2 linked regions of the Methyloferula stellata AR4 genome follow. The main gene of each other region encodes a partner of the protein of the gene in region 2 in a complex. Links are inferred from orthologs where the notes say so. Each region holds a gene or a part of one and is shown on either strand. Other genes may lie near its edges. The genes, in order: ccmB and ccmE.

Region 1 (15,645 bases), 2.2 Mb from region 2 along the record:
GCCGCCCTGTCTCAAGCCTTTTGCTCGCCGACGGAACCAAAAGTTTGATGCTCGGTCTCAGCGAACAATGGGCCACCCCCGCGCCGGGTCAGCCTTGGCGCTTTGGCGGCGCGGCACGGCCGGTCTCACTCGATGCGACGCTCGCAGAGGCGCTTACGCGCGCATCTTGCGATATAGCAGCGGCAGCGGAACTCGTCGGCCTGAACAGTATCGATTTCCTCGTTGAGGGCCCGGACTTTCACCTGATCGAAATCAACCCGCGACCCGGCGCCACGCTCGATATTTTTCGCGACCATGACGGCCGCCTTCTGCGCGCGCATATCGAAGCCTGCCGCGGAGATTTGCCGGATAAGTCCTTGCGGTTCGAGGCGGCGGAAGCCGCCAGCTTCGTCTATGCGCCGTACGAGATCGCGTCCACGCCCGCTTGCGATTGGCCCATATGGGCCGCCGACCGGCAAAAGCCGGGAAGCGCGGTCGCCGAACATGATCCGCTCTGCACAGTGACGGCGAGCGGACCCGACCTTCATTTCGTGCGGCGCCTTCTCGACGAGCGCGCCGCACAGATTCTGACACTCCTCTCGATCAATCAAAGGGAAGCCGCCGCATGACAGATACTCCGGAGATCAGCGTCAATACGCTGGCAGGCCACTTGGTCGACAGGCTCGTCCATGAGGCCACGAAATTCCGCTGCATCGTCACCAAAGGCGAGCGCGGCGAAACGCTCATCGACGCGGGCTCAGCGGTGGTCGGTGGGATCGACGCCGGGCTTCTCATGGCCGAGGTCTGCCTCGGAGGCCTCGGCACCGTGACTCTCACGCCGTTCAATGCGAGCCCGAACTGGCCGTTTCATTTGACGGTGCGCACAAAGGACCCGGTGATCGCTTGTCTCGGCAGCCAATATGCCGGCTGGAGTCTCCAGCATGGTGAAGGCAAGGGCGCCTTTTTCGCTCTGGGCTCGGGCCCCGCGCGCGCGCTGGCTTTAAAGGAGCCGCTTTTTCACGACCTCGGCTATGCCGATGTTGCCGATCGCGCCACATTGGTGCTCGAGGGCGACCGCCCGCCGCCGCCAGAAGTTGTCGATAAGGTCGCGCAGGCATGCAAGGTCGCAGCCGATCGCGTCGCCTTCATCTACGCGCCGACGCGCAGCCTCGCAGGCGGCGTGCAGGTGGTTGCACGCGTGCTCGAAGTTGCCATGCACAAAGTGCATGAGCTGAAATTCCCCTTGTCGCGCGTAATCGACGGCATTGCGACGGCGCCTCTGTCGCCGCCGCATCCGGATTTCGTCACCGCCATGGGCCGCACCAATGATGCGATCATCTATGGCGGCCAGGCGCATCTTTTCGTAACCGGGCCAGCCAATGAGGCGAAGGAACTCGCAGCGGCCTTGCCGAGCACCACGTCGCGCGATTACGGCCAGCCCTTCGCGCAAATCTTCAAGACGTACAAAGGCGATTTCTACAAAATCGATCCGACGCTCTTCAGTCCGGCCGCGGCCATGGTGACGGCGGTCGAAACCGGCGAAACCTTCCGCGCCGGACATATCGATCTGGCTCTGCTCGATGCCTCCTTCGGCTGAATCATCGGCACTCGCACAGCCGCCGAAAGCGGCGCAAGACGGGCCGCAGATCGCGCTTGCCGTCGACCGGTTCGATTGGCATGCGCGGGCCCTGACCGCGGCTTTTGCGCGCGCGGGTGCGAGAGCCATTCCGATCAGGCTCTCAAGCTGCGGTTTCGATACGAGGCGGCCCTCTGGTCTCGTCATCCCCGGATTTGGCGGACGGCTGCCAGATGCCGTCTTTGCCCGCGCGATCGGCGCCGGCACATTCGAATCGGTGACGACACGGCTCAGCGTCTTGCATGCCTTGGGCGACATAGGCGTGCCTGTCCTGAATTCGGCGCGCACGATCGAACGCTGCGTCGATAAAGCCGCGACGAGCTTTTATCTTGCGGCAAACGCCATTCCCACACCCGCGACCTGGACGGTCCAAACGGCAGCCGCCGCGAGAGTCATCGTGCGGCGTGAATGCGCGCGCGGGGCCCTGGTCCTGAAGCCGCTCTTCGGCGCGCAAGGGCGCGGGCTGAAACTGATCCGGCGCGAGTCCGATCTGCCCGAGATCGAAGCGGTCGAAGGCGTCTATTATCTGCAGCGATTCGTCGGTGTCGAACAGGACGGATTTCGCGATACCCGCGTTCTCGTCTCGCGCGGCGAGATCATCGCGGCCATGAGCCGCCACGCACGGCATTGGATCACCAATGTGAAACTCGGCGCCAAACCCGAGCCGATCGAAATCACCGATGAAATGCGCGATTTGTCGCTGCGCTCGGCAAAAGCCATCGGCGCCGATTTCGCCGGCGTCGATCTTTTATGCGAGCGCGACGGACGTCTGACCGTTCTCGAAGTCAACAGCATGCCCGGCTGGCGCGGCTTGCAAAGCATCACCGGATTTTCGATCGCCGACCGGCTCGCGGGCGATCTTCTGACACGGCTCGATCTCGATCTCGCCAGAACCGCGCGATGAGCCTTGAGGCCGACATCGCCGAGGCTTTTATCGCCTCCTGCCGCGATGAAATCCTGGCCTTGAAACCCGGCAATGTTCATGTCTTCGCCGAAGGCCACGGCATGACGGCGGAGCATTTTCTGGCGAGCGCCGCGGCAGCGGCGCCATCGCTGACGCGGCGGGGTCATACCGTCGGCCAGCGTATCCGCGGCGCGGTGGAAGCGAGTTTCGCCACCGTTGGAATGAATACAAATCTCGGCATTCTGCTTTTATGCGCGCCTCTCGCGGCGGCGGCGGAGCGTGGCATACCTGATCTGCATGGCGGCTTGGCTGAAATTTTAGGCAGGCTTAGCCGCGCCGATGCCGAAGACACGTTTCAAGCAATCGCCCGTGCTTCGCCGGGCGGCCTTGGCGAGACCGCGCGGCATGATGTCCATCAGCCGGCAACCGTGACTTTGCGCGAGGCTATGGCCGAGGCCGCTCCGCGCGACCGCATCGCTTACCAATATGCGTCGAATTTTGAAGATGTTTTCATGACAGGGCTTGCTGCCCTCAAAAGCGCCAGAGACCGTGGATGGAGCGCGCCCTGGACTACCGTTACAACCTATCTCGCTTTCCTGGCGAAATTTCCCGATACGCATATCACCCGCAAATTCGGCCTGGAGGCCGCTGAGGCCGTTCGAATGGAAGCCTTTGACGCCTTTGCGCGATTCGAAGCACGGCCGAAGCCTGAGGAGTCTTTCGACGATCTCATGGCTTTCGACACGCGCCTCAAGGCACATGGTCGCAACCCTGGCACGAGCGCCGATCTGACCGTTGGCACTCTCTTCGCCGATCGGCTATCCAGCATCTTGCTCCGGCCTCGCATAAATGGTTGAGTGGCGCCGCGGAGCGATCCGTGGCTATCTGGCCAACCGGCCCAAGCAAGGGCGCTGACAGCAAGGATAGAGCATTATCAGGCGGGCCTCCCCGGCTTCGCGGTTGAAAATGCGATTAAAAAAGCTGATAGAGCGTGTTTGGACGCAGGGGTTCAATTGCGTTCTATGAATTTATGTCTGTCGAATGCTTCGGCAGCTCATCGAAAAGTCCCCTTTCTGAGGAGTTTGTAAATGGCCGTGATTAATAAGCTTTTGGTCGGCGAGTCGCTTGTCGGCGACGGCAATGAAATCGCTCACATCGATCTCATCATGGGACCGCGCGGCAGCGCGGCCGAATCGGCGTTCGCCAACGCGCTGGTCAACAACAAGGACGGCTTCACGACGCTCCTCGCCGTCGTCGCCCCGAACCTGCTCTGCAAGCCGAACACGATCCTGTTCAACAAGGTCACCATCAAGGGCGCCAAGCAGGCCGTTCAGATGTTCGGACCGGCTCAGCATGCCGTCGGCAAGGCTGTCGCGGACAGCGTCGCAGAAGGCATCATTCCGGTCGCCGAAGCTGATGATATCTTCATCTGCGTCGGCGTGTTCATCCATTGGGAAGCAGCCGACGATCAGAAGATCCAGGACTTCAACTATCGCGCCACCAAGGAAGCCATCGCCCGCGCCGTCAAGGGCGAGCCGAAGGCGACCGAAGTCGTCGCGCAGCGCGACACGGCCAAGCACCCCTTCGCCCCGAACTAAGATTCGGTCCGCAGGTTGGTCAATGTCAGGGGAGCTTTCGGGCTCCCCTTTTCATTTTAAGTTGCCTGCACCAAATCTGCGCTGCCAAGCCGCCCATCATGCAAAGCGGATGCGACAAGAACGCCCGCGGCTCCGGCCGCCTGCAAAAGCCCGAGATCGCCTTTGCCGCGCAGACCGCCAGCCGCATAAATTTTGCGTGACCCTGCTCTTTTGAGGACGGATTGAAGCCGTTCGATATCCGGCCCCGCATCACTGCCGACACGCGAGAGAGTCATGACGATCAGGCGCTGCGGCCAAAGCCTCTCGTCGTCGAGAAGCGCGCGCGGCCCGAGAAATGTCTCGCCACGAAAATCGAGCGAAAGGATGATGCGCGGATCGTCGCGAAGCATTTCGAACGCGGCTGCGTCCTCGAATGATTCGCTTCCGATCACGAGATGAGCCTTATTTTGCGCGAGCCATATCTGCGCTTCGGATAGAGTTCTGACGCCGGCATCGACCCAAAAAGTCAGATGAGGAAAGAGCGCCTGTAATTCGGCAAGAGTAACCTCATGCGAAGCTTGTCCTTCGATCGCATCGAGATCCGCGGCATAGATCGTCTCGAATGGATGCTCCGACAAAAAGCCCTGGATCACGTCGCGCGGCGCGCTGGTCGCGGCGAGCGGTGTTACGAGCGGCGCGTAAAACTGCCGCTCCCCCATTTTGGCGCGCACCACCTGCTTGCCCTTGAGATCGATGACGGGAATGACTTCCACCGAAAACCTCTGCATCATAAGCAAGGCTGCTGAAGGACGTTTCTGCCGCCCTCGCCCTTCGAGACGCGCGCTTTGCGCGCTCCTCAGGGTGAGGGTTTTGGGAAGATTGCATCTTTTCCCTCATCCTGAGGAGCGCTCCTTTGGGAGCGCGTCTCGAAGGACAAGGAAAAGACTTCAGCATCAAGAGCCCATCTGGTTCGCACGCAAGAGACACATATGCAAAGCATCATCGGTTGGGATATAGGCGGCGCGCATTTGAAAGCCTCGCGCTGGGAAGACGGCCGCATCGTCAAGGCCGTGCAAGTTGCCTGCCCGCTCTGGCTTGGGCTCGACGAATTGCATCGGTCCTTTGCCGAGGCAAAGCCGCTTGTCGGATCGGCCGATCTCAATGCCGCGACCATGACCGCCGAACTTTGCGACGCCTTTGCCTCGCGGGAAGAAGGCGTCAATGGTGTCGCAGCGCTCGCGGCGCAGGAATTGGCGCCCGCGCGGGTGCTCTTCTATGCCGGCCCCGAAGGCTTCGTCGAACCGCAGGCGGTTGCCGCCCATGCCACAAAAATCGCTTCCGCCAATTGGCATGCGAGCGCGTCTTTCGCCGGGCTCCACCATCAAAATGCGCTTTTCGTGGATATGGGCTCGACGACCACCGATCTTATTCCGGTCATCGGCGGCAAAGTCAAAACGGCGGGCTATTCGGATGCTTCGCGCCTCGCCAATGGCGAACTCGTCTATGCCGGAGTCGTACGCAGCTATTTGATGTCCTCCGGCCTCAAGCTGGTGCCCTTCGGCGGGCGCTGGGTGCCTTTGATGAACGAATGGTTCGCAGCGACTTGCGATGTCTATCGCCTGCTGGGCGAACTGCCGGAAGATGCCGATGTCATGGAGACCGCCGATGGGCGCGAAAAGACGGTCGAGGCCTCGATGGCCCGGCTCGCCCGCATGCTGGGCTATGATGGGCCCGAAGCCGATCTCGCGACATGGCAGCAGCTCGCGCGCTATTTCGCCGAAGTGCAATTGCGCGATCTGACCGATGCCGCGCATCTCATCCTGTCGCGTGGCGAGATCAGCGCGGAAGCGCCCGTCGTCGGAGCCGGTGCCGGGCGCTTCGTCGTGAAGCGCCTAGCCGAACGGCTCAATCGGCGCTTCATCGATTTTTCCGATCTGATAGAGGCCTTGCCCGAAGTGCGCGCCAAGGCCTGCGATTGCGCGCCGGCTTCGGCAATTGCTTTTCTTGTCGCAAGCCTCGCGGCTCACTGAGCGGAAGCCGGTGCAGCCGCCTTGGCGATTTCCGGCAGAAGCACGCTGCGTATGGCGTCAGCGCTCATCGGCCCGATGAATTTATACGCGATCTTGCCGTCGCCTTTGACGACAAAGCTTTCCGGCACGCCATAGACGCCCCAATCGATCGCGGTGCGTCCCGAACGGTCGGCGCCGATCCGGCTGTAGGGATCGCCAGCCTGGCCGAGAAAACGCCTGATGTTTTCGGGTTCGTCCTTATAGGCGATGCCGACGATCTTCACGCCGAGATCGGCCAATGCCGGATCATTCGAGAGCTGCATCAAAAGCTCATGTTCTTGATGGCAAGGCACGCACCATGAGGCAAAGACATTCACCAAAGTGACATGACCTTGACGCAGATCCGCGTCGGTGAGGCCCGCTCTATTTTCAAGTCCCGCAACGGCTGGCAGATTAAAAGCCGGCACTTCCTTGCCGATCAGCGCAGAGGGCAAGCGCGATGCGTCTCCGCCATAGAGGCGCAGTAGGAAGAGCCCGGCCAACGCCAGAAAAACCAGAAGCGGCAGAAAGATGAGCCAGAGGCGCCGTTGCGGCTTCGGCGTTTCTGCGACGGCGGGATCTGCGTCCTGCGCTGTCATTCCTCGGGTCCGCCTTCGCCGCGTCCCGGCAATTTGGCCAGTGCCCGCTTCAAAATCTTTTGATCGTAAAGGATCGCGGCCACCATTCCGGCGATCACGACAAAGCCCAGACCATAAGCGGCGACGATGAAGCCAAGATGCGGATCGCTCATCGGGCCGGCTCCATCGCGGCACCCGAGAGATCCCTGTCGCCGGCATGGGCCGCGAGGATCGACAGACGCCGCAGGCGGCGGCGATAGATCTCGTTGCGGATCGCCATCATATGCAAAGTCAAAAATAGAAAGGTGAAGGCAAGGGCCATCACGATCAAAGGCCAGAGCAGGCTTGGCGCGATCGTCGGACCGCCGAGCCGGAAGACGGAGGCCGACTGATGCAATGTGTTCCACCAATCGACCGAGAATTTGATGATCGGAATATTGACCGCGCCGACAAGCGTCAGCACGGCGGCCGCGCGCGCGGCACGGCCAGGATCTTCGATCGCCTGCCAGAGCGCAACAAGGCCGAGATAGATCAGAAATAAAACCAGCACCGAGGTCAGCCGCGCATCCCAGACCCACCATGTGCCCCACATGGGCTTGCCCCAGAGCGAGCCGGTCGCGAGGCAAATGAAGGTGAATCCGGCGCCAAGCGGGGCTGCCGCCTTTTGCGCGGCATCGGCGAGCGGATGGCGCCAGACGAGCGTGCCGAGCGCTGCCGAACACATGACCGCATAGATGAACATGGAAAGCCAAGCCGCCGGCACATGCAGATACATGATCTTGACGGTCTCGCCTTGCTGATAGTCCGGCGGGGCGAGGAAGGAAAGATAGAGGCCGATGCCGAACAAAAATAGCGTGATACCGGCGAAAACCGGCACGAGCCAGGAGGCGAGGCGCAGAAAATTGCTCGGATTGGCGAGGTTCAGCATGGCCATCATCTAGGAGCCTCACATGTGAAAGGCAAATTAAAGCCGGTGGCTAAATCCGGGCCTGCCGCAGCGCCAGAGCGGCTGCGAAGGGCGCCGCCGCCAAGGCCCCGAGGCTCAGCGCCAGGAGGATCGCGAAGGGCGTCATGAAAGGCACGGTGCCGCCGGAAGCCGCCTGCGCCGCCGAGACGCCGAAGATCAAAACAGGCACGCAAAGCGGCAAAATCAAGATCGCGAGCAAAAGCCCGCCGCGGCCGAATCCGACGGTCAAAGCCGCCCCGATCGCGCCGATCAAAGTCAACGCCGGCGTCCCGGCCAAAAGCGAGATCGTGACACCGAAAATCGCTTGCGGTTCGAGGCCGAGCATCACGGCAAAGACCGGCGTCGCCACGACAAGCGGCACGCCGGTCAAAAGCCAATGCACGAGGCATTTGACGAGAACGATGGCCTCGAGCGGTATCTCGCTCATCAAGAGAAGGTCGAGCGAGCCATCGTCGTCATCGCCCTGGAACAGCCGATCTAGGCCAAGCAGCGTCGCGAGCAGAGCCGCGATCCATAAAAGCGCCGGGCCGATGCGGGCGAGCAGGACGAGATCGGGCCCGACCGCGAAGGGAATGATCGAGACGAGGATCAGAAAAAACACGACACCCATGCTGCCGGTGCCGCCGACTCTCCGGCCGATCCGCCATTCGCGCGCGAAAAGCGCCTTGAGCGGCGAAGAGCCGCGCTGCGTGGCACTCATGGCTCGCCATCCATCTTGCCGTCCATATTAAGCTCCCGCGCGGCTAGGCCAAGCGTCGCATGGGTGGCAGCTATGATGAGACCGCCGCCCGCCAAATGGTCCTGCATGACCTCGCGCAGCAGGTTCTGGGATGCCAGATCGAGCGCGGTCAGCGGTTCGTCGAGCAGCCAGATCGGCCGCGGCGCGAGCAACAGTCTTGCCAGCGCCCCGCGGCGCCTTTGGCCAGCCGAAAGATAGGCTGCGGGCAGGTCGGCGACGGCTTTAAGGCCAAAGCGCGCCAAAACCGCCTCCACCGCCATTGTGCCCGGCACTGTTGCGAGCATGGCCGACCAGAAGACCAGGTTTTCTCTGAGCGTCAGCACGCCTTTCAGGGCGTCCGCATGGCCGAGATAATGGCTGGCCTCGGCGCGCGGCATGTCGGATCGCGGCGAAAGCTCGATTGTGCCGGACACCGGGCTCAAAAGCCCCGCCAAAGCGCGCAAAAGCGAGGATTTTCCCGCTCCATTGGCCCCGGTGACAGCCAGGGCTTCGCCGCTCTCGAGAGAAAAGCTCAAATGGGAGAAAATCAGGCGGGCGCCGCGTTCGAGCGTCAGATCCGTCGCCGCAAGGCGCATGCAAAACCCTCAGAAACTCTTGACCCTCAAAAACACTTGGGGCGGGGTCAAAAAAACTTCGCCTTTCGACCTGTAGCTCGCGATTTAGAAATTATCTATAAGCCGGACATCTTTTCAGCTCGGTTTCGGAAGTGGATTCCATGGCGTCGCTCGACAGTTTCAAATGCCTGAAAAAGCTCAATGTGGGCGACAAGACCTATCATTATTACTCGCTCAAGACGGCGGAAAAGAACGGTCTCCCAGGCATTGCGAACCTGCCCTTTTCGATGAAGATCCTGCTCGAAAACCTGCTGCGGTTCGAGGACGGCCGCTCGGTGACAAAGGAGGATATTCTCTCCGTCGCACAATGGCTGCAGAACAAGGGCAAGGACGAGCGCGAAATCGCCTTCCGTCCGACGCGGGTCCTGATGCAGGATTTCACCGGCGTTCCGGCCGTCGTCGATCTGGCCGCCATGCGCGATGCGATGACCAAGCTCGGCGGCGATCCGCAAAAGATCAATCCGCTCGTGCCGGTCGATCTCGTCATCGATCATTCCGTGATCGTCGATGCTTTCGGCACCAACAAAGCCTTCAAGACCAATGTCGATCTCGAATATCAGCGCAATGGCGAGCGCTACCGCTTCCTGAAATGGGGGCAGGACTCGTTCAATAATTTCCGTGTCGTGCCGCCCGGGACCGGCATCTGCCATCAGGTCAATCTTGAATATCTCGCGCAGACCGTCTGGACGAAGAAGGAAAAAGTCACAGGCAAGGGCGGTAAGAAGGAAACGATCGAGGTCGCCTATCCCGATTCGCTCGTCGGCACCGATTCGCACACGACCATGGTGAACGGGCTCTCCGTGCTCGGCTGGGGCGTTGGCGGCATCGAGGCCGAAGCCTGCATGCTCGGCCAGCCGCTCTCCATGCTTTTGCCGGAGGTCATCGGCTTCAAATTGACCGGCGCGCTCAACCCCGGCGTGACCGCGACGGATCTTGTGCTCACCGTCACGCAAATGCTGCGCAAGAAGGGCGTCGTCGGCAAATTCGTCGAATTCTACGGGCCGGGCCTGAATGCGCTCTCGCTCGCCGATCGCGCGACCATCGCCAATATGGCGCCGGAATATGGCGCGACCTGCGGCTTCTTCCCGGTCGATGGCGAGACGATCTCCTATCTCACCATGACCGCGCGCTCCAATCCGCGCATCGCGCTGGTCGAGGCCTATGCCAAGGCGCAAGGGCTCTATCGCACCAAGATCTCGCCCGATCCCGTCTTCACCGAGACGCTCGATCTCGATCTCGCCGAGGTCATGCCGTCCATGGCGGGTCCGAAGCGTCCCGAAGGCCGCGTCGCACTCGGCGGTGTCGCCGAAGGCTTCAAGGCCGCGCTCGAATCCGATTACAAGAAGAGCGCCGATGCCGAGACGCGCTATCCCGTCGACGACAAGAATTTCGATCTCGGCCATGGCGATGTGGTGATCGCAGCGATCACGTCTTGCACCAATACGTCGAACCCGAATGTGCTGATCGGCGCGGGCCTTCTCGCGCGGAATGCTTTGGCGAAAGGCCTCACGACGAAGCCTTGGGTCAAAACCTCGCTCGCGCCGGGCAGCCAGGTGGTCGCCGAATATTTGACGGCCTCCGGCCTGCAGAAGGATTTGGACAAGCTCGGCTTCAATCTTGTCGGTTTCGGCTGCACGACCTGCATCGGCAATTCCGGACCTTTGCCGCCTGAGATTTCGAAGACCATCAACGAGAACGGCATCGTCGCCGCGGCTGTGCTCTCGGGCAACCGCAATTTCGAAGGCCGCGTCAGCCCCGACGTGCAGGCGAATTATCTGGCCTCCCCGCCGCTGGTCGTTGCGCATGCCATTGCCGGCACGGTGACGCGCAATCTCGACGAGGAGCCGATCGGCCATAATAAGAAGGGCGAGCCCATCTATCTCAAGGAGATCTGGCCCTCGGGCGAGGAGATCGATGCCTTCATCGAGGATTTCGTGACGCGCAAGGTCTTCAAGTCACGCTATGCCGATGTCTTCGAGGGCGATGCGCATTGGCGCAAGGTGAAGGCGCCATCGGGCGAAACCTATAAGTGGGACATGGGCTCGACCTATGTGCAGAACCCGCCCTATTTCGACGGCATGACGATGACGCCGGACCCCGTCAAAGAGATCGAAGGGGCTCGCATTCTCGCGCTCTTCGGCGACAAAATCACCACCGACCATATTTCGCCCGCAGGCTCGATCAAGGCCGGCTCACCCGCCGGAACCTTCCTCGAAGAGCGGCAGGTCTCGGCCAAGGACTTCAACCAATATGGCACGCGGCGCGGCAATCATGAGATCATGATGCGCGGCACTTTCGCGAATATCCGCATCAAGAATTTCATCCGCGAGAAAAAGCCGGACGGCACGGTGCCGGAAGGCGGGATGACCAAACATTGGCCGGACGGCACCGAAATGCCGATCTACGATGCGGCCATGAAATACAAAGAGGAAGGGGTGCCGCTCGTCATCTTCGCCGGTGCCGAATATGGCAATGGCTCGTCGCGCGACTGGGCCGCGAAAGGTACCAAGCTCCTGGGCGTGCGCGCCGTCATCGCCGAGAGCTTCGAGCGCATCCACCGTTCTAACCTCGTCGGCATGGGCGTACTGCCGCTCACCTTCGAGGCCGGCACGACCTGGGCGTCGCTCGGCCTCAAGGGCGACGAGATCGTCACGATCCATGGTCTTGGCGAGGGCCTGAAGCCACGTCAGATGATGGAGGCGGAAATCAAATATGCCGACGGCGGCGTGAAGACCGTGCCGCTGCTCTGCCGCATCGCGACCGAGGACGAACTCGAATATTTCAAGAATGGCGGCATTCTGCCTTACGTGCTGCGGCAGTTGGCGGTGGCATGAGCGAATCCTTCCCCTGCAAGGGAAAGGTGTCATGCAAAGCATGCCGGATGGGGTAACCCCACCCGGCCGCTAACGCGGCCACCCTCTCCGAACGAGGGAGGGATTGGCACCTACCGAGGCCTCGTGCACGGACGAGATCGCCGCGTGGCGATTGTTGCTTAATTCATCTTTTGATCGGCTCTGCACAGTACTACTTGCGATCCGAGAATTTCCTAAAATAGGAACCCCGTCCGCTCGGTTGGATCAAGCTGGTTTTCGATATCATCAACAATAGCACGCAGCAACTTCGACAGCTCGGCGATATAATTCACCGTAAAAACAGTAAGCGAATTGCCATCAATATCGACACCGTTTCTGTGTACACAATCGTGACGATATCTTATCGCTAACGCAAGTTTGTCGGCAGAAGCTTTCCCATCCAGCAATTTAACTCCGAAAGCCATCTTGTATAGCGCGGAAACTAACTCAATGCGGTGATATACAACGGTCTCTCGAAGATATTTTCTAACTGCTTTCATGACGATGTCGTGATCTTCTAAAATTTCCTTAAGCGAGAATTTTTGGTCTTTTAGATTTCGGTCATATGTCAGAATTTCTCGCACAAGTTTGATATCCTTTGTGACTCTTTGGACCAATGTATCCGCAAGATAGGCTTCGAAGGCCGAAAGGTATTGGGCGAAAACCATTCGATTGATAAGGGCGCCGCCGCTTTCCAAATTTCCATGTTTATGTAAGACATTGCCAATATCGAAGAATGCATTCAAAAAATTTAGGTAAGGTTCTGGAGGCGCGGGTTCTGCAAACCAGCTTACGTAGTAGTCCGGATCTGGCGTAAAGAATGGTATATCAGCCGCCACCAAAACATTCGGGTAATCACGAAAAGTTACTTCGCAGGAAGATCCTGAGTAAAAAACATCTGCTTCAAAACTTGCTCCGCATTCGGTGCAGCTTATTTCACTTACATCATTGGATACAAGATCAGAGGAACTTTCAGCATTACTCCAATCTGGCTCTGGCACCTCGATCGAGGTTCTAATCCGCTCACCGCAACTTGGGCAGCGAAATGAGATGTCCGATTCAAACCGTTGCTCTGGTTCGTCCGTCATGAAATGGGCTATCCTGCCTCTCGTCTTTGCCGATAGTATACTGAATGTCGCTTCAAGGCGTGACCGACCATGGGCTTAGTAGGCACCGGGAGTTATTCGAGCTAACGCCCTGGTTCAACCTGTGAAGTTGCCCGCTAACCACACGTCAGTTTTCGCCATTCATCCGATGGCGGGCAGTTTCAGCGAGGCGGATGCGCTTTTGTCAATGATCTCAGACCGCCTTCGGCGGCGACCCATCTACGATGGGTCGTCATTGACCAAAGCGATCCGCTCGCCATGCTCACTGCCAAAAGATGAATGGCGGTCTTTGAACACCGCGATCAATGGTGAAACAGCGCCGCGTTGTCAGCCGCCGGCGTTCATCTTAAGCAATTCGGATAGACCGCTGTTCACCTTACTGCCGGAAAAGCTGGGCAGACCGGTGCGCCGCGCTAAATTCAGGTCAGCGGGTCGCGGCATTTTCCGGAGGCACGTGAAGGGGCGTCGCATGTCAAAAGCCCTGGTTCTTCTTATTTGTCTGGCATCGATCCCGGCCTTCGCAGCGGACGCCGAGGTCAAGCCCATTGCGCAGGACGAATGCGCGGCACTTGCCAAGGCTGTCAGCGCCGCCATCGGCCTGCCGCTTAAGACGAAGGTCGCTGCACCGAAACTTCCCGATGGGCTGCATGGGAGCGCCTGCCTCCTATCCGGCAAGGCGCGTGGCTTGACGATCGGTTTCGTCGCCGCTCAGGACAAGATCGAGAACAGCCTCGCGGGTTGGAAGCACTTGCCGGAGCAGGATGCTGACGGGCCGTACAGCACCGTCAAGGGATTTGCGAAAGACGCAGAACGGTTTTTCTACAGTCTTGAGTCCGAGCCGGTACGTGGCGCCTGTTCCGACAACAAACCGATCGGCGATTGCAAGGCGCCGCCGCGGCAATGGATCTGGACGCTGGAAGCAAGCGCATTCGTCCAATAGGCAGAGCGTCGCTGCTATGCCTGCGCGTCCGGTGGCGGCATATCGGATTTCGCCATTCATCCGATGGCGGAGATTTTCGGCGAGACGGATGCGCTTTTGTCAATGATCGCTTCGCGACCGCCGAAGGCGGCGAGCCAAAGGCTCGTCATTGACCAGAGCGATCCGCTCGCCATGCTTGCCGCCAAGAGATGAATAGCGGTCTTTGAACTGCGCGGGTTCGGCGCGAAGCTTTAATACCGCCTTCAGCGCTTGGATGGCCGGGTCAAGCCCGGCCATGACGTCCGGAGGAGTATTATTTGGCCAGAGCTCTCAGGCAAAAATCGACCATCTCATCAAGGCTCGGCGAAGGCACATCCGCGCATTCGACCATCAGGCGCGGATGGCAGTAGCGGATTGTCGCGGTATGGACGAGTTTGGCCGCCGTCTCGATATCGCAGGGTTCGAACTCGCCCTTTGCGACGCCGTCAGCGATGATCTTGCCGTAGATCGCGCCCATATGTTCTATATGGCCGACAATGATCGGCCAATTGTCGCTCAATGCGACGGCGACCATTTCATGCAGCTTGCGATCGCCGATATAGCGTTCCCCGCTCATCTGGTTGACGGTGTGGACAAGCTTGCGCAACCGGTCGGACGCACTGGTCTTTTCGGCCGCGATCTCTTCGGCGGCCTGCTCGACCTCGCCCATCAAGAGCCGGCAGACCGCTTCGTTGATCTCGGATTTGGCGCCGAAGAAGCGATAGACATTGGCCGACGACATGCCAAGCTCGCGCGCAATATCGGCGACGGTCGTCTTTTGAAAGCCGAGCTGCCGGAAAAGGCGTTCGGCTGTCTCGACGATGCGCTGGCGCGTATCTTTCTCTTTGGCTTCGGCGGCGACGTTCATGGGACCTTATTTCATGGAAAGGGCCGGGAGGCCGGGAATGGCCTCGCCGGTTCGATGTGAGGGTTCGGTGTCCTGCGCTGCCGGCTGAGAACCGAGGCTCTTGCGAAACCACAACGAATAGAGCGCCGGCAGGAAGAGCAGCGTCAGGAATGTCGCGACGAAGAGCCCGCCCATGATCACCGTCGCCATGGGACCCCAGAAGGCCGAATGCGACAGAGGAATCATGGCGAGGATGGCCGCCAATGCCGTCAGCACGACGGGCCGCGCGCGTCTGACCGTCGCCTCGACGATCGCCTCGCCGCGCGGCAGTCCGCGCTTCACGTCGTCCTCGATCTGATCGACCAAAATCACCGTATTGCGCATGATCATGCCGGCGAGCGCGATGAGACCGAGCAGCGCCACGAAACCGAAGGGCCGATGCGCGAGATTGAGCCCGAGCGATGCGCCGATCAGCCCCAAAGGTGCCGTGAGAAACACCAGGGCCAAGCGCGGAAAGCTTTGCAATTGCAGCATTAGAATCGTCAGCATGGCAACGAGCATATAGGGAAAGACAGCGAAGAGCGACGCATTGGCCTTGGCGGACTCCTCTATAGCGCCGCCGATCTCGATTCTATAGCCGGGCGCAAGCTCGGCGCGGATCTTCACCAGGGCCGGCCAGATTTCATTTGTAACATCGGGCGCTTGGACGCCGTCGACGACATCGGAGCGCACGGTAATCGCCATATCGCGGCTGCGGCGCCAGAGAATCGGCTCCTCGTGGCCGTAGACGATCTTCGCCACCTGCGCGAGCGGAACCGGAACACCATTGCGTGAGGTGAT
Region 2 (15,705 bases):
TTGATCATGACGACCTCCTGTGAGTGGGGCTTGATCCCCGGTGTGACCACACTGTCTCACGGTGTCGGGCAGGCATCTGTGATGGCGATCACAAAGCCTCGGCGGCATTCATTCTTCGTTAGACTATCGCCGGACTGAGCAGGACGCGGGGGCCTTCATCGCGCGTGCGTCCAGCCTGCCAATACGCTCTCGATCCAGGCCCTTTGCGGTGCGATGAGAGCACCTTGCGTGAGGGCGCCGCATTTTTGCGCGCCCTTGCCTTCGGCCCAATCGGCGACGGCAACGACGATCGGTTGATCCAAAGCCAGAATGGGACCGCCGGAATCCCCTGTGCAAGCGCCGGTGCCCCGGCCTTCGAGATCATGCGTCCAGAGCAGGATCGACGAGAGCGGCAAGCGTGCGGAAATACGCCCGACCCGCAGCGCGCCGGAACTCGCGCCGGCACCTTCCCGCGTGACTCCGAACCCGGCTATGCGAAAATCCTGGCCTGCTTTGATGGCGCCCAACTCTGCGAGACCCATGGGTTTGAAGCGCGCGGGCAGGGGCTCGGCGAGACGGATCATGGCCATGTCGATCGAGACCTGGCGCGCCTGCACCGCATCGGCGCGGTAGCCTGGATGTTTCACGATCGCCGCGACATCGACGAGCACGGGCTGGCCTTGTGCGTCGCGAAAATGCACGCGGGTATTTGACGGCTCCGCGAGGCAATGAGCGGCGGTCAGCACGATGTCTTGCGCCAGCACGCTCGCGCTGCAAAAGCCGGCGGTCTTGCCGCTGCGGCTCAGCACCATCACGACATAGGGCGAAAGCTCGGGCGCGGGCTCGCTGACCCCGACGATTGCCGATGCCGGAGCGGCTGGCGCGAGAAGAACGAGAGCTGCGGTCAGAGCGCGCCGCCGCCCATTGCTCTCAGGGGCGCCTGGCCCCAAATTCAGCCGAATCACTTCACGGAAAGTTGATCGCACGAGGCGCGCCCACCGCGAAAGCCGCGAGCTAACAGCTAAGTTTAAGCTATTTCCGGCGGTCATGCCTGTTTTCCACTTCCAAAAAATCCTCATTCGCCGGACGACGGCTCTCGCGATCCGGGCCTGCGAGCTGGCCGCTACCCGCCGCCCTGCAACGCGTCGAGGACAGGCCCGGCTTTTTCCAGGGATGGATGTGTTTTGGCCATAACGCATCGGTCCACCGCGGCGCATCGGCTTGGCATGACAATGCCACGTCAAACCGATGGTAGAAGCGGGCTTCCCGATGAGAAGTCGTGGAAATAACGTGATATGGCTGGAGCGATCCCGAGTCGATTGCCCGTAAGATATTATAATTCGGCAATGATACTCTCGATGGTCCGTGCGAGGGGTTTCTTGGCTGGCATCATCGGCTACATTCGTTCACCGCGCATTCATTGCTCAAGAGACAGTTTCGGTCGATGAAAGTTCTCGCACTCGCGCTTGTGGCCTGGACTCTTTCCTGCGCCCTCGCCGCATGCGCCGATCAAGAACGGCAGCGCGTTTGTTTTTCGGCACAAGAGACGCGCGAAAAGATTCGTGAGCACAAGCTCAGCGAACCGTTTCGTGTGCTGAAGTCCACGGCAAGCCAGATGCAGGCGGAGGCCATCGGCGTCAAACTTTGCCGCTGGAAGGAAGAACTCGTCTATGAAATCAGCCTTCTGCGTCGCGATGGACATATTCTCCACGTCTTCGTGAATGCCGCGGATGGCCACACCATCGGCTCTCGAAATGTACCTTGAAATCGATCGGAGGCTCTGTTCGTGAGACTTCTCGTTGTCGAAGATGACAAGGACCTAAACCGGCAGATCGCCGCTGCGCTCGAACAGGCCGGCTACGTCATCGATCGCGCCTATGACGGCGAAGAAGGCTGGTTTCTCGGCGATACGGAGCCTTATGACGCCGTCGTGCTCGATATAGGCCTGCCAAAACGCGACGGCATTTCGATCATCGGCGAATGGCGCAAGGCCGGACGTCTGATGCCGATTCTGATGCTGACGGCGCGCGACCGCTGGAGCGACAAGGTCCAAGGCTTCGATGCCGGCGCCGACGATTATGTGGTGAAACCTTTTCATATGGAGGAGGTGCTCGCGCGATTGCGCGCGCTTTTGCGCCGCGCCGCGGGCCATGCGTCGAGCGAATTCACCTGCGGTCCTGTTGTGCTCGATACGCGCGCGGGCCGCGTTTCCGTCGATGGCAATCCGATCAAACTCACGTCACACGAATACAGGCTTCTGGCTTATCTGATGCATCACGCCGGGCGCGTCGTCTCGCGGGGCGAGATCGTCGAACATCTATACGATCAGGATTTCGATCGCGATTCGAATACGATCGAGGTTTTCGTCGGACGCTTGCGCAAGAAACTCGGCGTCGATGTCATTCAGACCATCCGCGGCCTTGGCTATCTTCTGGCCGTGCCAGGCGAAGCGGCTGGGGGCACGAAATCCACAAAGAGCGATCCCTCAGCTTCGAGCCGTTGATGTGAGCGAAACCCAAAAATCGCGTGGCGGTTCGATTGCACTGCGCCTCTTCGTTTCGGCGGCGTTTTTAAGTTTTTCGATTCTTCTCGTCGCCGGTCTGGCGCTGTCCGCCATCTATCGAAATACCGCGGAAGCGGGTTTCGACGAGCGTCTCGGCGTCTATTTGCGGGCGCTTGTCGCCGATATTGCGACGCCCGTCGACGAGGGTCGCGCGGAGCCCGGTCAATTGGGCGATCCGCAATTCGAATTGGCGCTGTCAGGCTGGTATTGGCAGATCACGAGGCTCGACGATCCGAACCGGGAGATCAAAAGCTCCAGATCGCTTTTCGCGGCGAAGCTGCCGCGCCTCGCCGACCAAGGCATTCCGGTCGGACAAAGCGGAACGCGGCGCGGCTATGTGAAAGGCCCGGACGATCGCCGGTTGCGCATGGTCGAACGGATCATAGACGCGGGCGATCAAGGCACTTTTCTCGTCCAGGTCGCGGCGACGACGGAAGATCTCGACGCCCAGATTGCGCGCTTCCAGTTCGATCTTTTCGTCACCTTCACCTTGCTCGGTCTGGTGCTTGTCGCCTCATCGGCTTTGCAGCTTCGTTTCGGTTTGCGGCCTTTGCGGCAATTGCAGGAAGGCGTCGCCGCGATCCGCCGCGGCGAGGCCGAAAAGATCCAGGGTTCGTTTCCTCAGGATCTCGCGCCGCTCGCGAGCGAAATCAATCTCCTGATCGCCGCCAATCGCGAAGTCGTCGAACGTTCGCGCACCCAGGTCGGCAATCTCGCGCATGGCTTGAAGACGCCGCTGAGCGTCATCATCAACGAGGCCGGCGTCGACGACAGCAGCTTCGCCGGCAAGGTGCGCGAACAGGCGATTTTGATGCGCGATCAGATCACCTATTACCTCAACCGGGCGCAACTCGCCGTGCGCGTGGCGATGAGCGGCGATTCGACAGAAGTGGCGCCCGTCGTCGAAGCTTTGGTGCGGACCTTCGAGAAGATCTACCGCGAACGCGACCTTGTCTTCGTCACGCGCATCGCGCCGGGCGTGCGGTTTTTCGGCGAACGTCAGGATCTGGAAGAAATGATCGGCAATCTGGTCGATAATGCCGGTAAATGGGCCGACCACGAAGTTGTGATCGAGGCCTCGCCTGAGCCTGCCGGCAAAGCCACCGAAGGATCGTTCTTTCGCATGTTGATCGACGATGACGGGTCAGGTTTGACGCCGGATCAGCGCGAGGCTGTGTTGCGCCGGGGCCTGCGCCTCGATGAAACCAAGCCCGGCTCGGGCCTGGGTCTGTCCATCGTCGTCGACCTCGTCGGCCTTTACGGCGGGGCGTTGAAGCTCGGTGTTAACCCCTCGGGAGGGCTGCGGGCAGAGCTTCGCTTGCCCGCCGCGTAAAAATGCGGCACGAAGCCCCGCGATCTGTTCGCTTGAAAAGCGCGGCTTTATCTTCGATCTATAGGCCTTGACCCGGGATCGCCTACGACGGCGCCGTGGGCGTCTCAGGAACATTCATGCTCTGGATTATTTTCGCGGTTTTGACGGGCATCGCCATTTTCAGCGTGCTTTGGCCCTTGGCCCGCGCGCCGAAGCGTCAGAGCGATGTCGAACGCGATATTGCTTTCTATGAGGAGCGGCTCGGCGAGATCGATCGGGAGGTCGAGCGCGCCTTGATCGCGCCCGAAGATGCGAAAGCCGTCAAAGCGGAGGCCGCGCGCCGGCTTCTGGTCTCGGCCGATCAAGACAAGGCACCGGCGCAGGCTTCACAAACGCGGATTCGCCTTGCAACCGCGCTGGGTCTGATCCTGGTTCCGGCCGTGGCACTCGGTCTTTATGCCCGCGTCGGGCATCCGGACTGGCCCGATCTGCCCTTGCAGGCGAGGCTCAACTCGGACCCCGCACGGATGGATCTGGCGACGGCGATCGCCAAGGTCGAAGCCCATCTCGCGCAAAATCCGTCGGAGGGGCGCGGATACGAAGTCCTGGCGCCCGCCTATTTGCGGATGGGCCGCGTCGACGATGCCGTGCGGGCCGCCTCGACCGCTCTGCGGCTTCTTGGCGATTCGCCCGAACGGCTCTCGCTTTACGGTGAAACGCTCGTCGCCGCGGCGCAGGGCGTCGTGACGAAGGAAGCGCAAGAGGCCTTCACGAAAGCGGTCGCGAATGGCGCCTTGGCGCCGAAGGCATCGCTTTATCTGGGCCTTGCCGCCGAGCAGGATGGCGATACTCAACGTGCGCTCGCCATATGGCGAAAACTCCTGGCGGACGTGCCCAACGCGCCCTGGACCGAAAGCCTGCGTCAGAAAATCGCCGCGCTTTCGGGTGAAGCCGGACCGCAATCGACGCCGGAGGGCGCGGCCATCGCCGCCATGCCGGAGGGCGATCGCGATGCCGTGATCCGTAGCATGGTCGATAGGCTCGCCGCGCGCCTTGCCCAAAACGGCCAGGATCTCGAAGGTTGGCTTCGCCTTGTTCGTGCCTATAAAGTCCTAAATGAAGCGGATAAGGCGCGCACGGCCCTGGGCGAGGCGCGCCGCAATCTTGGCAATGACCCGGCCGCGACCGCCCGCATCGACGCGCTGGCGCATGAACTCGGCCTCGAAGGATAGATTTCAGCATGACTCGCAAAACGCGGCGGCTCGCCTTGATCGGATCGGCACTTTGCGTGCTGAGCGTCGCCGTCGGACTCGTGCTTTTCGCGTTTAGCGGCAGCATCGTTTTTTACTACGATCCCGCGATGGTGGCGGAGAAGGCCCCGCCGCCCGGCACGCGCCTGCGCATCGGCGGTCTCGTCAAACAGGGTTCATTTGTGCGTGAAGGGGGTCAATCGATCCGCTTCGACATCACCGACACGAAACATGACGTATTGGTCACCTATACGGGGCTTCTGCCGGATCTCTTCCGCGAAGGGCAGGGCGTCGTGGCCGAAGGCGTCATCGGACCTGACGGATTGTTGAAGGCCGATAGCATCCTCGCCAAGCATGACGAGCGCTATGTGCCGCGCGAAGTGGCCGATGCTTTGAAGAAGCAAGGCCTTTGGAAAGAGGGCGAGCCTTTGCCCGAGACACGCGCAGATACGTCCGCCAATCCGGCATCGAGCGTGAAACAATAGAGCGAGAGCAATGATCGTCGAAACCGGACATTACGCCCTCGTTCTTGCCTTGGCGCTGGCGCTCGTCAATGCGATTGTTCCGATCTGGGGCGCGCGCCGCCATGATCCGCAATTGATGGCGGTTGCGCCGTCCGTCGCGGTGATGAGCTTCGTTCTCATCGCCTATGCCTTTTTCGCACTGACCTATGCGCATGTGGTCTCGGACTTCTCGGTTTTGAACGTCGTCGAGAATTCGCATTCGGCTAAGCCGCTCATCTATAAAATCTCCGGCGTCTGGGGCAATCACGAAGGCTCGATGCTGCTTTGGGTCTTGATCCTCGCAATCTTCGGCGCGGCGGTCGCGGGTTTCTCGCGCAATATGCCGGACGACTTGCGCGCCAATGTGCTTGCCGTGCAGTCCTGGATCGGCGCGGCCTTCCTGCTCTTCATCCTGCTGACCTCCAATCCTTTCGCGCGCCTCGCGCAGGCGCCGGCCGAGGGCCAGGATCTCAATCCGCTGCTGCAGGATCCGGGTCTGGCGATCCATCCGCCGCTGCTCTACCTCGGCTATGTCGGCCTCTCGATTACCTTCTCCTTCGCCGCCGCTGCCCTGATCTCGGGCCGCATCGACGCCGCTTGGGCGCGCTATGTGCGGCCTTGGACCCTGATCGCCTGGATCTTCCTCACGCTCGGCATAGCGATGGGCTCCTACTGGGCCTATTACACCCTGGGCTGGGGCGGGTTCTGGTTCTGGGACCCGGTCGAAAATGCCTCGCTGATGCCGTGGCTCGCGGCGACCGCGCTTTTGCATTGCGCCGCCGTCATGGAAAAGCGCGAGGCCTTGCGCGTCTGGACGATCTTTCTCGCGATCCTTGCCTTTTCCCTGTCGCTCATCGGCACATTCCTGGTGCGCTCCGGCGTTTTGACCTCGGTCCATGCCTTCGCCAGCGATCCGCAGCGCGGCGTCTTCATCCTGGTCATTCTGATGGGCTTTATCGGCGGTTCGCTCGCGCTCTTTGCCTTTCGTGCAGGTGAGCTAAAACAGGGTGGAATCTTCGCGCCGGTCTCGCGCGAGGGCGCGCTGGTCTTGAATAATCTGCTTTTGACGGCGGCCTGCGCCACAGTCTTCGTCGGCACGCTTTATCCGCTCGCGCTCGAAGCGCTGACCGGTGAAAAAATCTCGGTCGGCGCACCTTTCTTCAACGCGACTTTTATCCCGCTCTTCCTGCCCTTGTTCCTCGCGATGCCGATCGGGCAAATGCTCGCCTGGAAGCGCGGCGATCTTTTGGGCGCCGCGCAAAGACTGACGGTCGCCGCTGCTTGCGGTGTCGTGGCGGCGCTCGTTTTCGCAGCCTGGCATGGCGCGCCTTGGGTGTCTTATTGCCTCGCGGGTCTCGCGGTCTATGTGATCACCGGCTCTTTCACCGATCTCACGGGCCGGGTTTTCGCCGATGGCCTCTCTGTGTCGGGCGCGTGGCGCCGCGCGACGGGTCTGCCGCGCTCCGCGTGGGGCACGGCTTTCGCGCATGCGGGTCTTGCCGTTACGCTCTTGGGGCTCGCCGCGACGGGATGGGGCGTCGATCGTGTGCTCACGGTGCGGGCCGGCGAGACGATCGCTCTTGGGCCTTATGAAGTAAGCGTGCTTGGTCTGGTGCCGGAGCAAGGGCCGAATTACTCGGCGCTGACCGCGCCTTCGATCATCCGCAAGGGCGGCGTGGCCATCGCCAAGATCGCACCGGCGAGCCGGTTCTACCCGAGCCGGCGGATGAGCCGGGCAGAAGCTGGTATCGCGACTTTGGGCTTCGGCCAGGTTTACATGAGCATTGGCGGCGCTTCACCCGATGGTGCGATCGACGCGCGGCTCTATTGGAAGCCGCTCGTCAGCCTGATCTGGCTCGGCGCCTTGATTATGGGCTTCGGCGGCATGCTGTCTTTGTCCGACCGGCGCTTGCGGATCGGCGTCGCGCGCCGCGCGCGCGTCGCGCCCGTGCCCCCGGGCGTCCAGCCGGCGGAGTGACGATGCGCAAGCGATTCCTCTTTGCTGGTCTGGCAATCGTTGCGATGCAGCCGCTGCCCGCCTTCGCCGTGCGGCCCGACGAGATGCTCAAGGACCCTGCGCTCGAAGCCCGCGCGCGGGCGCTTTCGAGCGAATTGCGCTGCATGGTCTGCCAAAACGAATCGATCGACGAATCGGATGCGCCGCTCGCGCATGATCTGCGGGTGCTCGTGCGCGAGCATTTGCAGGCGGGAGAAAGCGAGGCGGCGATTCGCCAATATCTCGTCGCGCGCTACGGGGATTTTATTCTGCTCAAGCCCCCGTTCAAGGCTGAAACTTTTCTTTTATGGCTGACGCCGCTCTTGGTTCTCGTCTTGGGCGGCGCTGGAATCGCGCTGGTCTCAAGGCGCCGCTCGCAGGCGGTAGCGCCACTGGAGCTCAATGCTGAAGAACAAGCTAGGCTCGCCGATTTGTTGAAAAAATGACTTAATTCAAGCCTTTTGTTGTCTCCTGGCTTACGAAATTTTCATTCCGCCGAAATAGCGACGTAAGCCGACCGCGCCCATGTTAGCGTTGAAAGGGCGTCCTCCCCCGCCTTCCTTTCATTTGGAGATGCATATCTATGACGAGCTCGAAGTCCCCCCGACCTGATGAGCAGAGCGAAGGTTTTTCAAAGATTCGCAAACATGTCCCAAGCCGTGTCGTTCTGTTGAGCGCGGTGGCGGGTGTGGCTTTGACCGGCGCACTGGCGAATAGCTTTATCTTTCCTTATCCTTCTAGTGCGCTTGCCGAGACCGTGACGCCTGCGGCTCAGGGTGCGTCTTTCGCAGATGTCGTCGATCGCGTGCGCGGCGCCGTCGTCTCGGTCAAGGTAAAAGTCACCGAAGACGCCGAGAGCGACGATAGCAAGCCGAATATTCCGCAGCTTTCGCCCGACGATCCGATGGAGAAGTTCTTCAAGCGGTTTGGTCAGCAGGGCGCGCCGGGCCTCCCGCATAAGCCGCATATCCAGCAGGCGCAGGGCTCCGGCTTCATCATTTCTCCCGACGGTTATGTCGTGACGAATAATCACGTCGTCGAGCATGGCAGCGATGTCACGCTTGTGATGGACGACGGCAAGACCACGCTTCCTGCGACAGTTGTCGGCACCGACAAGAAGACCGATCTCGCACTTTTGAAGATCAAGGAAGGCGGCAATTATCCCTTCGTCGATTTCGCATCGGCAGCGCCGCGCGTCGGCGATTGGGTGATCGCGGTCGGCAATCCGTTCGGGCTTGGCGGCACGGTCACGGCCGGTATCGTGTCGGCCCGCGGCCGTGACATCGGCGCTGGACCCTATGACGACTTCCTGCAGATCGATGCGCCGGTCAATCGCGGCAATTCGGGCGGCCCGACCTTCAATGCGGCAGGCCAAGTCGTAGGCGTCAATACGGCGATCTTCTCGCCGTCGGGTGGCAGCGTCGGCATTGGCTTCGCCATTCCGGCCGATACGGTGAAGAGCGTCATTGCCCAGTTGAAAGACAAGGGCACCGTCGCACGCGGCTGGATCGGCGTGCAGATCCAGCCTGTCACGGCTGAGATCGCCGACAGCCTCGGACTGAAATCCCCGAAGGGCGCACTTGTCGCCGAGGCGCAGGCGGATTCGCCCGCGCAAGAGGCCGGCATCAAGTCGGGCGACGTCATCCTCGGCGTCGACGGCGAGAAGGTCGAAGGTCCGCGCGAACTGGCCCGCAAGATCGCGGGACTTGGACCCAATGCCAAGGCGGATCTGACCGTCTGGCACGGCGGCTCCGAGAAGACCGTCTCGGTGAAGCTCGGCAGTCTGCCGCCCGATAAGGAGGCCAAAGCCGACGCCGACATGCAGTCCGAGAAGAGCTCGCTGGCAAGCCTCGGCCTGTCGCTTGCTCCCGCCGCCGCGGTTCCGGGCGCCGGAAAGGAAGGCGTCGTGGTCGCCGAAATCGATCCTGACGGCGTCGCGGCGCAGAAGGGTCTTAAGGTCGGCGATGTCATCGTCGAGGCGGGCGGTCATGCCGTCAGCAAGCCGTCCGACATCACCGCGGTCATTGCCGACGCCAAGAAGGATGGCCACAAGGCCGTCCTGCTCCGGGTGAAGAGCCCCGAAGGCATGCGTTTCGTGGCGATCGGGACGAGCCCCGCCGGCTAGCCCAACCGGTTCGTTCACTATGCACGCCAAAACAGTGGGCCGGGGGATGATCTCCCGGCCTGCTTTTTTTGTGGAAATCGCTATATGACATCCATGCGCATTCTTATCGTTGAAGACGATCTCGAAGCCGCCAATTACCTGGTCAAGGCTTTCAGGGAAATGGGCCATGTCGCCGATCACGTCGCCGACGGGGTCGAGGGCTATGAGCGCGCGCGCGACGAGACCTATGACGTGCTCATCATCGACCGTATGCTGCCGAAGATGGACGGGCTCTCGCTGATCGGCGGGTTGCGGGCGCAAAAAATCACGACGCCGGTCCTGATCCTTTCGGCGCTCGGCCAAGTTGACGACCGGGTGAAGGGACTTCGGGCGGGCGGCGACGACTATCTGCCGAAGCCCTACGCCTTTTCCGAACTGCTGGCGCGGACGGAAGTCCTGGCGCGGCGCAATCAGCCGAGCACGACCGAAGACATGGTCTACCGGGTCGGCGGGCTTGAGCTTGACCGGCTTTCTCATAAATTGACGCGGGCCGGGAAGGAAATCTCCCTCCAGCCGCGCGAATTCCGCCTGCTCGAATATTTGATGAAACACGCCGGACAAGTCGTGACGCGGACAATGCTTTTGGAAAATGTCTGGGATTATCATTTCGATCCGCAGACCAATGTCATCGATGTTCATATTTCACGTTTGCGGTCGAAGATTGATAAAGGTTTCGATCCGCCGCTCCTGCAAACCATCCGCGGCGCGGGATACATGATCCGTGACGCCTCTCGGTAAGCTCTTTCGAACGACCGCCTTCAAGATATCGCTCGCCTATCTCGTCATATTCGCGATCGGCGCGGGGCTCGTGCTGAGCCGGGTCGGCTGGCACGTGAAAGAGCTGATCGACGAGCAGATCAAGCAGACGATCGACACCGACATCACCGGCCTTGCCGAGCAATATGCGCAGGGCGGCATCAGGCAGCTCACGACCGTCATCGAGCGCCGCGTCAAACAGCCGGGTGCCGGGCTTTATCTCGTCACGACCTATGCGGGCGAGCCGATCGCCGGCAATATTGCGAGCCTGCCCGCGGGGGTTCTCTCACAGGCCGGCACTGTCGAGACCAATTATCAGAGGCCGGGCGACGCCGGCGGCTTGCATCGCGCCTTCGCGCGCATCTTCATCCTGCCGGATGGCTTCAGGCTTCTTGTCGGTCATGATATTGAAGAAGAGGAGAGCCTGCGCCAGATTCTGTCGGGTGCGCTGCTCGCCTCGCTCTTCTGGCTGACGATCATCGGCACTTTGGGCGGTCTGCTTGTGGCGCGGCGCGTGCTGACCCGTGTCGATTCGATCAACGCGGGGGCCCGCCGCATCGTCGCAGGCGATCTCTCCGGCCGCCTGCCGGTGACGGGATCGGGCGATGAACTCGACCGGCTGGTTTTGAACCTCAACAGCATGCTCGATCGGATCGGCGAATTGATGGCCGGCTTGAAAGAAGTCTCCGACAATATCGCGCATGATCTGCGCACGCCCTTGACGCGCCTGCGCAACGGCGCCGAGCAGGCCTTGCGCTCTGCTTCGTCCGTGGACGAGAACCGGCTCGCGCTCGAAAAGGTCATCGAGGAATCGGACAATATGATCCGCATCTTCGACGCGCTTTTGATGATCGCCCGCGCCGAGGCGGGCGCCAGTCCCGAAGGGATGGTTTCTTTCGATGCCGCAGCGGTCGTGCATGATGTCGGCGAACTCTATGAGCCGGTCGCGGAAGATCGCGGTGTCACATTGGAGACCGAGGCGGAGCCGGGGCTTTTTATCGAAGGCAGCCGCGAACTGATCGGTCAGGCGCTCGCCAATCTGATCGACAATGCGCTGAAATATGGCACGCCCATCACGGCATCGCGGGACGGCAAATGCACCGTGCCGGAAATTTTCGTCACCGCGCGGCGCAATGACGGCATGATCGAAATCACCGTTGCCGATCGAGGCCCCGGCATTGCGCTTGCCGATCGCACCCGCGTGCTCGACCGTTTCGTGCGGCTTGAAAATTCGCGCTCGCGGCCCGGTTCGGGCCTCGGCCTTTCGCTCGCCGCGGCCGTCGCGCGGCTGCATGGCGGGACCTTGCGTGTCGAGGACAATGCGCCGGGTCTGAGGATCGTAATCGCATTGCCGGCGGTGGCGCATCCCGTGGCGCTTCCCGCGCCCGCGCCCGTGCCGGCCTTGGCTTCGCCCGGGACAGCGGCATGAGTGGCGCGCCGCAGGCGAGCCGGACCCAATCCTCATTGCCTTTGTCGCGGCGGATCTCGACCGCGCCGCAATTAACCGATGCCAAGGCCGCGGAACGCCGTCTCGCGGATTTTCTTGGGAAGCATGGGCATGAGGAGATCGCGCGTCTCGCGGCGGATAAAAATATTCGGGCGCTTCTGCAAGGCATAGCCGATCATTCAGTCTATCTTTGGCGGCTTGCGGCCACCGATCATCGGAGGCTCGCACGGCTTTTGAACGAGGCGCCCGAGGCCAGTCTGCGCGCCTGCCTCACAGGCCTGGAGTCGGCCTGCGCGAGCATCGACCGCGAGCAAGATCTCATGGCGCGGCTGCGTCTGGCCAAGCAGGAGATAGCGTTGCTTGTCGCGCTCGCCGATCTCGGCGGTGCTTGGGATCTCGTCGCGGTGATGGACGCGCTATCGGACGCCGCCGATCTTTTCGTGTCGCTCGCGCTGCGCTTCATGTTGCGTGGAATGTCGGCGAACGGAAAACTACATCTCACCGATCTCGCAGTGCCCGAGGCAGAATGCGGGCTTGTGGTCGTCGCGCTCGGCAAGCTCGGCGCGCGCGAACTCAATTATTCAAGCGACATCGATCTCATGGTCCTGTTCGATCCGGCCTCGGCTGCCGTGCCGGACGGAACCGACCCGGGGCCGCTGTTCGTCCGTCTCACGAAAAATCTCGTGCGGCTTTTGCAGGACCGCACGGGCGACGGCTATGTCGCGCGTGTCGATCTAAGGTTGAGGCCGGATCCCGGCTCGACCGCGATCGCCGTCGGCCTGCCTGCGGCTTTGTTCTATTATGAAATGTACGGCCAGAACTGGGAGCGCGCGGCGCTCATCAAGGCGCGGCCCATCGCCGGTGATCTCGCGCTTGGGCGAAGGTTTTTGCATGAATTGACGCCTTTCATCTGGCGCAAATATTTCGACTATGCGGCGATTGCCGACATTCATGCGATGAAGCGCCAGACCCATGCGGTGCGCGGCCATGCCGAAATCGCGGTCGCCGGCCATGACATCAAACTCGGCCGCGGCGGCATTCGCGAGATCGAGTTTTTCGTCCAGACGCAGCAATTGATCTTCGGCGGCAAAAGACCGGATCTGCGCGGTGCGCGCACGCTCGACATGCTGCAAAGGCTCTTCGAGGACGGCTGGATCACGCGCGAAGCGGCTGATGAGCTCAAAGCCGCCTATATCGCGTTGCGCGGCATCGAACATCGCTTGCAGATGATCGCCGACGAGCAGACGCATCGCTTGCCGCTTGAGAAGGACAAGCTCAAAAAGTTCGCGCGGTTTTGCGGATTTGCGCGCGTCGATCAGTTCAGCCGTGCCTTGACGCGGCATTTCCGCGACGTCGTCTTTCACTACGCGCTTCTCTTCGAACATGCGCCGGATCTCAGCGCCGAATTGGGAAGCCTCGTCTTCACCGGCGTCAGCGACGATCCGGAAACACTCGAAACCTTGGCGCGGCTTGGCTTCAAAAATCCGTCTCTCGCGGTCGAGACCGTGCGCGGCTGGCATTTCGGGCGCCGCGCCGCCGTGCAGACGGCACGGGCGCGCGAAGTGCTCACCGAACTCGTGCCGGACATGATCCAGGCCTTTGCGCAATCGGGTGCGCCCGATGCCGCGCTCGCCGCCTTCGATCAGGCCTTGGCCCATATGCCGGCCGCGATCGAACTTTTTTTGATCCTGAAATCCAATCCCAACCTGCAAGCTCTGTTCAGCGATATTCTGGGCTCGGCGCCTCGCCTCGCAGGCATTATCGAGCAGCGGCCGCATGTGCTCGATGCCGCGCTCGATACGCGGCGGCTCGACATCCCGCTCGACGAAAGATCTTTCGAAGACCGCGCCGCCTTCGCGCTGCGCAGCGCCGCACATATGGAGCAGTTTCTCGATACGGCGCGGGATTTCGCGCAGGAGGAAATGTTCCTCATCAGCCTGCGGCTTCTGGCCCAGCTGATCGATGCGCAGACGGCGGGACGCGCCTTTTCAGCGCTGGCGGCAGCGGTTGTCCAGGCTTCGCTCCGGCAGGTCGAGCATCAGATCGCGGCAGACCATGGGCATGTGCCGGGCGGACGCTGCGTGGTTGTTGCCTTGGGCAAGCTCGGCTCGCGCGAGATGACGGCGACCTCAGATCTCGACTTGATGCTGATTTACGATTTCGATGCGGAGCGTCCCGTCTCGGATGGCGTGCGGCCGTTGCACGCCGGGCAATATTATGCGCGCATCGTGCAGCGGCTCGTGTCGGCCTTGACGGTGCCGACGCGGCGCGGCCGGCTCTATGAAGTCGACATGCGCTTGCGTCCGTCAGGCGGCAAAGGTCCGGTCGCTGTGCAGATGAGCGGCTTTTCCACCTATCAAATGCATGAGGCCGAGACCTGGGAGCATATGGCATTGACGCGGGCCCGCGTCATTGCAGGCGACAAGGCTCTCGCCGCTGAGGTTCAGTCGGCGATCCGGGCCATTATCTGCTCGCCGCGCGGCGAGAGCCTGCGCCGCGACGTCCTGGCCATGCGCAATCTGATCGCACGCGAAAAGGTCGAAACCGGCCCCTGGAACCTCAAGCTGACGGCTGGCGGTCTGTTGGATATCGAATTTCTGGCGCAATATTTATTGCTGCGCCACGCTCATGATGAGCCCAATTTCTATGCGATTTCGACCGCCGAATTGATCGATCAGGCGGCAGGCTTCGGTTTCCTCACCTTCAAGACCGCGCGGGATTTGCTCCAGGCGCATAGCCTCTATACGAATGTGACCCAAATCCTGGGGGTGACTCTCGCAGGGGATACGCCGCCGCCAGCCGCGAGCCTGGCTGTCAAGCGGCGTTTGGCCGGTGCTGCCGATCTGCCGGATTTTGCCCATCTGGTGCGCGAACTCGAAGAGACGCGGGCCCAAACACGCCGCATCTTTACGCGGCTTCTGACAACGGATTGGGCACGACCTTAAGCCGCAAGCGTGCTTAATGTATCTGACACATTTGGCAAATTCCGGACGGTAATCGTCATTCCAGAAAAGACCGATGAGCCGCTATTCGAACCAGAAACGGGCCAAACGGGCCGCGACGACTGCCGCCACGCCTTCCAAAGCCGGCACTTCCAAAACCAGCGCGGGACCGGCTGCCATGACTGACGTCAAGACACGCAAAGAATGGATGAACAGGGCGGTCACGGGGCTTGATCCGGCGCTCTTCACCGAGCATCTGGTCGGCTGGCTTGAGGCGACCGCCTATTTGCGCAGCCGCTCCGAGGCCGCGGCGTCGAAAGACCCGATCGCTGAGCTCGGCGGGGCGATTCCGCTGTTTTCCGCCGCCGATCTGGAAAAGCCGCCAGTGCGCGCCGTGGCGGATGATGCGGTTTTCGCCTTTTGCATCATTGCCGCGCTCGCCGCCGATAAGGCCGCCGTCGAAAAGCTGGAAGCCTCTTTGTCGGCGCGCTTCGGCGAGGCATTTCCCGGCAGCGCGGCGCTTGGCTGCTGTCTTCGCGGATCCGAAACCGGCGATCCGCTCGATACCGCCGTCGGCGCCTTCATCAAGGATATGCTGGAAGCCAAAGCCTTCGATCCGCGAGACATCTGGAATGCCGGCCTGCGGCTTCTCGAAAAGGCGCGTCAATCGAATTTCGTCCAGGAGCTCATCGGCGTGCTGGCCAAATGGCACAGGGATCGCTGGACCCACATCATCACGCAGCAGCTTTTCAACGTGACACGGCCGAGGGCGACGGTGCCGCCGATTGAAGAG

The links.
Region 1: the proteins of ccmE (region 2) and ccmB are in contact, whole or in part, in a solved structure (PDB 8CE8), measured with the Escherichia coli proteins. The link is inferred for Methyloferula stellata AR4 from one-to-one orthologs.

What each region holds. Positions count from the first base shown.
Region 1 is NZ_ARWA01000001.1:1,166,572-1,182,216, reverse strand. What follows is about bases 6,545-9,482. They hold ccmB (heme exporter protein CcmB), read right to left. Parts: upstream 8,390-9,482; coding sequence 7,700-8,389; downstream 6,545-7,699. Other genes in these bases: acnA (aconitate hydratase AcnA), read left to right, coding at 9,144-9,482; ccmA (heme ABC exporter ATP-binding protein CcmA), read right to left, coding at 8,386-9,003; A3OQ_RS0105735 (heme ABC transporter permease), read right to left, coding at 6,892-7,659; ccmD (heme exporter protein CcmD), read right to left, coding at 6,740-6,895; A3OQ_RS0105745 (DsbE family thiol:disulfide interchange protein), read right to left, coding at 6,545-6,743. Outside these bases: A3OQ_RS0105780 (ATP-grasp domain-containing protein), read left to right, coding at 1-608; mch (methenyltetrahydromethanopterin cyclohydrolase), read left to right, coding at 605-1,576; A3OQ_RS0105770 (RimK family alpha-L-glutamate ligase), read left to right, coding at 1,560-2,519; A3OQ_RS0105765 (triphosphoribosyl-dephospho-CoA synthase), read left to right, coding at 2,516-3,376; fae (formaldehyde-activating enzyme), read left to right, coding at 3,608-4,117; A3OQ_RS0105755 (HisA/HisF-related TIM barrel protein), read right to left, coding at 4,174-4,869; A3OQ_RS0105750 (hydantoinase/oxoprolinase family protein), read left to right, coding at 5,086-6,126; more of A3OQ_RS0105745, read right to left, coding at 6,120-6,544; more of acnA, read left to right, coding at 9,483-11,876; A3OQ_RS24300 (hypothetical protein), read right to left, coding at 12,089-12,982; A3OQ_RS24295 (hypothetical protein), read left to right, coding at 13,470-13,940; A3OQ_RS0105700 (TetR/AcrR family transcriptional regulator), read right to left, coding at 14,233-14,826; A3OQ_RS0105695 (efflux RND transporter permease subunit), read right to left, coding at 14,833-15,645. UniProt on the Escherichia coli protein: Required for the export of heme to the periplasm for the biogenesis of c-type cytochromes.
Region 2 is NZ_ARWA01000001.1:3,327,460-3,343,164, reverse strand. What follows is about bases 3,844-6,841. They hold ccmE (cytochrome c maturation protein CcmE), read left to right. Parts: upstream 3,844-5,094; coding sequence 5,095-5,589; downstream 5,590-6,841. Other genes in these bases: A3OQ_RS0116435 (heme lyase CcmF/NrfE family subunit), read left to right, coding at 5,600-6,841; ccmI (c-type cytochrome biogenesis protein CcmI), read left to right, coding at 3,992-5,086; A3OQ_RS0116450 (sensor histidine kinase), read left to right, coding at 3,844-3,875. Outside these bases: A3OQ_RS0116470 (hypothetical protein), read right to left, coding at 1-8; A3OQ_RS0116465 (S1 family peptidase), read right to left, coding at 156-965; A3OQ_RS0116460 (PepSY domain-containing protein), read left to right, coding at 1,424-1,744; A3OQ_RS0116455 (response regulator transcription factor), read left to right, coding at 1,766-2,482; more of A3OQ_RS0116450, read left to right, coding at 2,484-3,843; more of A3OQ_RS0116435, read left to right, coding at 6,842-7,585; A3OQ_RS0116430 (cytochrome c-type biogenesis protein), read left to right, coding at 7,588-8,049; A3OQ_RS0116425 (Do family serine endopeptidase), read left to right, coding at 8,187-9,728; A3OQ_RS0116420 (response regulator transcription factor), read left to right, coding at 9,822-10,505; A3OQ_RS0116415 (sensor histidine kinase), read left to right, coding at 10,489-11,952; A3OQ_RS0116410 (bifunctional [glutamine synthetase] adenylyltransferase/[glutamine synthetase]-adenylyl-L-tyrosine phosphorylase), read left to right, coding at 11,949-14,915; A3OQ_RS0116405 (hypothetical protein), read left to right, coding at 15,091-15,705. UniProt on the Escherichia coli protein: Heme chaperone required for the biogenesis of c-type cytochromes. Transiently binds heme delivered by CcmC and transfers the heme to apo-cytochromes in a process facilitated by CcmF and CcmH.